DNA from 2 places in the Amphibacillus xylanus NBRC 15112 genome. Region 2 is predicted to be linked to the other one. Evidence: a T-box and tRNA genes for the amino acid it is inferred to sense, from the RefSeq annotation. Region 2 holds a T-box; the other holds one or more tRNA genes.
What was found. The T-box of region 2 lies ahead of ileS (isoleucine--tRNA ligase). A T-box ahead of a tRNA ligase gene usually reads a tRNA of that ligase, here a tRNA-Ile.
Positions count from the first base shown of each region.

Region 1: it has a tRNA-Ile gene. The T-box ahead of ileS (isoleucine--tRNA ligase) is inferred to sense a tRNA for this amino acid. The anticodon was not compared.

Region 1 covers NC_018704.1:1,183,533-1,187,686, forward strand. The annotation lists gene AXY_RS05825 (Na/Pi cotransporter family protein) at 92-1,738, shown strand; tRNA gene AXY_RS05830 (tRNA-Asn) at 1,906-1,980, shown strand; tRNA gene AXY_RS05835 (tRNA-Met) at 1,987-2,063, shown strand; tRNA gene AXY_RS05840 (tRNA-His) at 2,085-2,160, shown strand; tRNA gene AXY_RS05845 (tRNA-Ile) at 2,172-2,248, shown strand; tRNA gene AXY_RS05850 (tRNA-Ser) at 2,261-2,353, shown strand; tRNA gene AXY_RS05855 (tRNA-Phe) at 2,369-2,441, shown strand; gene AXY_RS05860 (TraR/DksA C4-type zinc finger protein) at 2,563-3,120, shown strand; gene AXY_RS05865 (superoxide dismutase) at 3,275-3,886, shown strand; gene AXY_RS05870 (peptidoglycan D,D-transpeptidase FtsI family protein) at 4,007-4,154, shown strand, end outside.
Region 2 covers NC_018704.1:1,609,765-1,613,918, forward strand. The annotation lists gene ileS (isoleucine--tRNA ligase) at 1-2,236, opposite strand, end outside; T-box leader at 2,323-2,551, opposite strand; gene AXY_RS08010 (DivIVA domain-containing protein) at 2,641-3,138, opposite strand; gene AXY_RS08015 (YlmH family RNA-binding protein) at 3,228-4,010, opposite strand; gene AXY_RS08020 (YggT family protein) at 4,021-4,154, opposite strand, start outside.

The DNA of each region.
Region 1 (4,154 bases), 430 kb from region 2:
AAAACTCTTTACAAACTGTTAATAGATAATTAATAATAGACATTGGTTTGCTCATACATAGTAGTAAAAAATTTTGAAGGGATGAACTAGTATGGAAATTGACATTATGTCGATTATATTTGAATTTTTTGGTGGCCTTGGAATCTTCTTATTAGGTATTAAATCAATGGGGGATGGCTTACAAAAATCAGCGGGAGATCGCCTAAAAGATATATTAGATAAATTTACAAGCAATCCAATCCTAGGTGTTATTGCAGGTATGATTGTGACTGTATTAATTCAGTCAAGTTCAGGAACAACTGTATTGACAGTAGGATTAGTTAATGCTGGCTTTATGACATTAAAACAATCAATTGGTGTCATTATGGGGGCAAATATCGGTACAACGATTACTGCTTTTATTATTGGTATTAAATTAGAAAATTACGCCTTACCAATCCTCGCAGTAGGAGCATTAATCATCTTTTTCGTTAAAAATAAAAAAATTGTTAACATTGGTGAAGCTATCTTTGGTTTCGGTGCGCTTTTCTTCGGATTGAAATTAATGGGTGATGGACTTGCTCCATTACGAGAGGTTCAAGCATTTCATGAGTTAATGGTTGATATGTCGGAAAACTCAATTCTAGGTTTTCTTGTTGGAATGATCTTTACCTTTGTAGTTCAAAGTTCATCTGCAACTATTGGTATACTACAAAACCTATTTGGTCAGGGAGCAATTGAATTAGAGGGTGCTTTACCTGTATTATTCGGTAATAATGTTGGTACAACAATTACAGCTGTACTAGCTTCGATTGGTGCTGCGGTTGCGGCAAGAAGAGCAGCATTAACTCATGTTGTCTTTAACTTAGTAGGTTCTGTCATTATTATGATATTATTAGGACCCTATACAAACTTAATTGCGATGATTAGAGATGCATTAGGATTAAATGCGGAAATGACAATTGCATTTGCACATGGTATTTTTAATATCGCAAATACATTGTTATTACTACCGTTTATCGGAGTTTTAGCATTTATTGTAACAAAGTTAGTACCTGGTGAAGATTCATCACTCGGTATTGAGCCAACACACCTTGATCCAATTTTTATTCAACAATCTCCGTCAGTTGCATTGGATCAAGCTAAAGAAGAAGTTGTGCGTATGGGTATGTATGCTGTACGTGGACTTGAAGAAGCAGCATTATTTGCATCAACGCATGAATCAATACATGCTGACAATGCCTTACAACTTGAAAATACAATTAACCGTATGGATCAAGAAATTACAGATTATTTAATTGATTTAGCAGCAACTCAACTATCCGATTCAGATAGTGAGAAACACTCTGCATTACTTGATTGTGTTCGTGATATTGAACGTATGGGTGACCACTTTGAAAATATCATTGAATTAATTCAATTTAAGATTTCAAATAAAACAATCTTAACAGATCAAGCTAAAGAAGATTTAGAAGAGATGTTTGAGATTACAATTAAATCTACTAAAGAGGCAGTTGAATCATTGCTTGACCGAAATCGTCAAATGGCTTTAAAAGTTGTCGAATATGAAACACAAATTGATCAGATGGAAAAAACGTTTAGGAAAAAACATATCATTCGCTTGAATGAAGGTATTTGTGCACCGAACTCAGGGATGATTTATGTTGATATTATTAGTAACCTAGAGCGTATCGGTGATCATGCGTTAAATATTGCTGAAGAAGTCATTGGTGAAAAGATTCCAGAAGCAATTCATTAAAAAAATAAGCACTCAGTAGGTAAATCTTACTGAGTGCCCCTATTTAAAATATATAATAATATATTTAAAATTTATAATAAAATCTATTGACTCATTATTTTTATTGTGATATATTATATATCGTCGCTGAAGTTCATACATACATTTGATAGCGACAATATAAATGTTCCACAGTAGCTCAGTGGTAGAGCAATCGGCTGTTAACCGATCGGTCGTAGGTTCGAATCCTACCTGTGGAGCCATTTTATGGCGGCGTAGCTCAGCTGGCGAGAGCGTACGGTTCATACCCGTAAGGTCGTGGGTTCGATCCCCTCCGCCGCTACCATTCTTTTTAGATTACATAATGGCGATCGTGGTGAAGTGGTTAACACATCGGATTGTGGTTCCGACACGCGTGGGTTCGATCCCCACCGGTCGCCCCATTATAAATACAGGACCCTTAGCTCAGTTGGTTAGAGCTATCGGCTCATAACCGATCGGTCGCAGGTTCGAGTCCTGCAGGGTCCACCATTTAGATTTCGCGGAGGAATACCCAAGCCCGGCTGAAGGGATCGGTCTTGAAAACCGACAGGGGCTTCACGGCCCGCGGGGGTTCGAATCCCTCTTCCTCCGCCATTATATTTTATACTTGGCTCAATAGCTCAGCTGGTAGAGCAACGGACTGAAGATCCGTGTGTCGGCGGTTCGACTCCGTCTTGAGCCATCCTTAAACAAGTCACTTATATCAGTGACTTGTTTTTTTGTATTTAAAATTTTTATTAATGTTTAAGTTATTTTAAATCAGGCAAAATACATATATCATCTTGTCATGGGAGTGACTGAAATTGCTGAGTAAGAATGATTTAAATATATTTAAGCGAGATTTGGAAGCACGTGCACAGTTATTAAAAAAGAAGATCCAAAGAGATAAACAAAGAGCAATGGAAGAAGAGTTCTCAACTGAATTATCTGACTATGATAATCATCCTGGAGATCACGGAACTGAATTATATGAGCGTGAGAAGGATATTGCTCTAGCAGCACATGAAATGGCCGAGTTAGATTCGATTAATCATGCACTTAATCAAATTCAAAATAACCAATATGGTGTCTGCGAAACATGTGGCGAAGTAATTGATCTTGATCGTCTAAAGGCTCGTCCTGAATCTACACATTGCTTAGAACATGCGCAAAAACAGCGGTATTTTGATGAAGAGATGGATTATTCTATGAGCTCGTTAGAAATGGATGATACAGATAGTTGGCAAACATTAGAAGAGTATGGGACATCTGAAAGTCCATCAGATTTCGGATCAGATCACAGTGATTATAATCAGCTTACGACAAAAAATGAAGAAGATGAAGGAATGGATCAGTATTCTGAACAAGATATCATTAAGTAAAAATTAGGTTTAATCATGTTTTAATTGGTGTATAGATATATTAATGACAATAAGCATAAATATTGCTAAAAAATTTAGAATTTGATAAGGTGTAATTAGTTAGAAAGTGAACATTTTGTGAACTTTCACTTTAATATCTAAGGAGGCGTTTTTAATGGGAAAATTTGAATTACCAGAATTACCATACGCATATGATGCGTTGGAACCACACATCGATCAGGAGACTATGAGCATACACCATACGAGACACCATAATACTTATGTTGCGAATTTAAATGGTGCACTTGAAGGTCGTAGCGAACTACAAGATAAATCATTAGAAGAATTATTAGCAAACATAGACAATTTACCAAAAGAAATTCAAACTGCTGTTAGAAATAACGGTGGGGGTCACGCAAACCACAGTCTATTCTGGAAATTGATGTCACCAAATGGCGGTGGAAGTCCTCAGGGTAGCCTAGCTGAAGCGATTGATGCTAAGTTTGGTAGCTTTGATAAATTTAAAGAAGAATTTGCTGCTGCCGCAACAGGCCGTTTTGGTTCAGGTTGGGCATGGTTAGTAGTCGATAATGGAGAATTAGCCATCACTAGCACTCCTAACCAAGATACTCCATTAATGGAAGGTAAGACACCTATATTAGGTATTGACGTATGGGAGCATGCATATTACCTGAAATATCAAAATAAACGTCCTGACTATATTTCTGCATTTTGGAATGTAGTTGATTGGGATAAGGTAGCGGAACTGTACCAAGAAGCTAAATAATATATTTACAGCCTGAGTGAAATTATTGCCTCAGGCTTTTTTATGTCAAAAATATAGATAACAATCCTTTATTATACATTGATAGTCGTGCTATAATTGAATAATGAGTAAACGAAGGGAGTGAACGCTTTGTCAAATAAAAAGAGAAATCGTGCACAAATTCCAGTACGACTTAATGTGCTTTTTTTATTTGTCTTTATTTTATTCTCAGTATTAATTCTCCAACTCGGTGTTGTTCAAATTTTAAATGGTGAAGAAGCAAGACAAC
Region 2 (4,154 bases):
TTTCATAATAAACCGTTTGAATCGCACGACGGCGCTGGCTGTTTTCCTGTTCGATATAAAGAATATCTTTAGCATAGTCTAAATAGAATGAGCTCAATTCTTGAGAACAGAATTGGTGAATTAAATTAAATACAGTTGAAAAATCATAATTATCATATGCATTTAGAACTCTTGAGATCAATTGTTGTAACTTAACAAGCATATAACGATCTAGCTCATCTAAATGCTGATCCTCAACTTTATTAACTTCAGGATCAAAATCTGCTAAATTACCAAGCAAGAATCTAAATGTATTTCTGATTTTACGATAACCCTCAGTAGTTTGACGGATAATATCATCAGATACACGAACGTCTGCTTGATAATCTACAGAAGCAACCCACAGACGTAAAATATCTGCCCCGTATTGCTTCATAATTTTAGCTGGAACGATAACGTTTCCTATCGATTTACTCATCTTGCGACCTTGGCCATCTAAAGTAAAACCATGACTTAATACAGCCTTATATGGTGCTTTCCCAGTTACAGCAACAGCTGTAGAAATTGAAGAGTTAAACCAACCACGATATTGATCTGATCCCTCTAAGTAAAGATCAGCTGGTCGTCTTAATTCAGGATGATCTTCTAATACGCCTTGGTGTGAAGATCCTGAATCAAACCAAACGTCCATAATATCTGTCTCTTTTGTAAAGATACCATTTGGACTATGTTCTGATGTAAATCCTTCTGGTAATAAATCTTTTGTATCCCATTCAAACCAAATGTTAGACCCATGTTCTCTGAATAGCTTCACCACATGAGCAATTGTTTCATCCGTAATGATCGGTGTTTGATCCTCAGCATAAAATACTGGAATCGGCACACCCCAAACACGTTGACGAGAGATGACCCAATCACCACGATCTCTTACCATATTATACAATCTTGTTTCTCCCCACTTAGGTAGCCACTCAACATTACCGATTTCCTCTAGAATTTCTTCGCGGAAATCTTTAATCGAAGCGAACCATTGTGGTGTTGCGCGATAGATAACTGGTTGTTTTGTTCGCCAATCGTGTGGATATGAGTGCGTAATAAAGTCTAGTGAAAGAAGTGCACCTTTCTCTTCTAATAGATCAGTAACCATCTTATTCGCTTTATCATAGAATACCCCTTCAAAACCTGGAGCCTCATCTGTAAAGACACCCTTATAATCAACCGGACAAAGGACATCTAAGTCATACTTTTGACCAACAATAAAGTCATCCTCACCATGACCCGGTGCAGTATGAACAAGTCCTGTACCATCTTCAGTTGTTACGTGGTCACCAACAATGATTAATGAATCTCGATCATAGAATGGGTGTTTAGCTACAAGACGATCTGCTTCAATACCTTTAAATTTCTTAGTAATTGTATAATCAGCCCACTCTAATTTTGTTGCCACTTTTTCCAACAGTTCTTCACCAATGATATATTTCTTATCGTTCACATTTACAACGACATAGTCTAAATTCGGATGAAGTGCAATCGCTAAGTTTGCAGGTAATGTCCATGGTGTTGTTGTCCAAATAACAAATTTCTCATCACCTGATAATAGTTCGCCACCATCTTTAACATCAAATGCTACATAAATCGAAGGTGAACGCTTATCCTGATATTCAATCTCTGCCTCTGCTAATGCAGATTCTGACGACGGAGACCAATAAACTGGTTTTAATCCTTTATAGATATATCCTTTTTTAGCCATCTCACCAAATACTTCAATTTGAGCCGCTTCATATTCCTTATTTAATGTAATGTAAGGATTATCCCAATCACCGCGTACACCTAATTGTTTAAATTGAGCACGTTGATTGTCAATTTGCTCTAATGCATACTCCGCACATAAGCGACGGAATTCTGCTGTTGTCATTTTCTTACGGTCAACCTTTTTCTTAGCTAAAGCCGTTTCAATTGGTAATCCGTGTGTATCCCAACCTGGTACATATGGTGCATGATAGCCTGCCATAGATTTATACTTAACAATAAAGTCCTTTAACACTTTGTTAAGTGCATGACCCATGTGGATGTCACCATTAGCATATGGAGGTCCGTCATGTAAGACAAAAAGCGGTCGACCTTTTGTTCTTTCTTGTACCTGTTGATATAGGTTATCCTCTTCCCATGCTTTTTGAAGTTCAGGTTCTTTGTTTGGTAAATTTCCTCGCATTGGAAATTCAGTTTTTGGCATTAATAATGTTTCCTTATAATCCATTAAGAAAACCTCCTTAGTTTCTAATTGTGTACAATATTCTCGTTGTTTAGACTAAATCAACAAATAAAAAAAGTTCCCCCATCCCCAAAAGGGACGAGAGAACTCGCGTTACCACCCTAGTTAGCAATACTTAATAAATAATATATTACTCACTCTTCATCATAACGGGATGCTACCGTCCTAATTTACTTACAGATGTGTTCAAATAGGAAGCTTGAGAATGATCTTCAACTAAGTTCTTTTACTAGGCTTACACCATTTCCTAGCTCGCTTTAAAAAGATTTCATAGCCTACTCTTTCTCGCATTGCCTGTATAATATTAATTCATTAATCATAATTGTTATCTATGATAATGAATTATATGTAATCATCTTTAATTCGTCAAGTTTTTTTACTTGACCAAATTAATCACTTTCTTGAATCTGCTCTGTAATTTCATCAGATTGTAACAACTTATCCCAATCATTATTCTCAACTAACTCCAATTGAGCCTCTACAAGCATCTTTAATCTCGTTCGGAATACTTTACCTTGCTTTTTCAATTCCTCAACTTCAATTTCAATTCGACGCGCCTTCTCTAATGCTTCATTAATAATTCGATCTGCGTTTTTTTCTGCTTCACGAACAATTAAATGTGCTTCTTTCGTTGCATTACCCTTTAATTCTTCTGCTGTCTGTTGAGCAATTAAAATAGATTTATTTAAAGTTTCCTCAATATTATTGAAGTGTTGTAATTTTTCTTGTAAATCTTCAACTTGTCGCTGAAGTTCTTTCTTTTCACGAATTACAATTTCAAAGTCTTTAATCACTTGATCTAGAAAATCATTTACTTCATCTTGATCATAGCCTCTTAATCCTCTAGTAAACTCTTTATTATGAATATCTAACGGTGTCAATGGCACAATGGCCACCTCCTCATTCATTGTATTTCTGTCATTTATGTTTATATTCGACATAAGTAGTCAAACTTCCTGCAAAAAAAATCAATTTATCAACTTTTTAATAGAGCATAGGAAATTCGATAATTTTGCTTCTTTGTTAACGTGATAATGTCATTAAATCGACTCCTACCTTTACCACGACAAGATATCATATCACCAGATTCGACAATGAATGCCGGATCTTCTACAGTTTTAAAATTTACTTTAACATACCCTTTTTTTATCAATTCTAACGCTTGTGTTCTAGAAAATCGGTAAATATGTTTAATCATCACATCTAACCGTAGCGAACTGACAGTTGTTTCGTGATTACTCCACTCATCTTTTGAATCGATCGCTTTACTTAATGGTATTGGCTGAAATTGTACATTAGCATTCTTAATTGAATTAAATTGCGCAATAATAAAGTCACTAATATCCGCACTAACAATGAGTTGAATGATCCCTTGATCTGGATCAATTGAAAGATCCCCTAATTTCTTTCGCAGAAGTCCTAATGATAAAAAAGCACCCAAGACATCTCGATGTTCAATCGTTACAAACTTTGCAGGGTATTTCGTTGTTAGCACACTAATCGGAAAGCTATTACTATCAATTTCTTCATAAAAAGGAGCTAAAATAGCTTGTTTTCGTTCAGCATTTGGAATACCACCAAAAAAGACTAACTTAAACTGTTCATCTTGTCCAATAATATTTTGAAAAATATATTGCTCTCTTGGATCTAAGAAATCACTATATTTTGTAATATATTGTTTCTCTACTTGGTCTTTCCAGCTTAATACTTGATCAATAAACGGTGCTTCATCTTTACGAAAGTGTTGATAAATTCCCATCTACTTAACCTTATCTAAAGAAGCTAAACAAGACTCTAACGCCTTGTGTAGCGAATTCCAATGTAATAAGTGCTACAACACCTGAAATATCAAGCATACCAAGTGGTGGAATGATCTTTCTAAATGGCTCTAAGTATGGTTCGA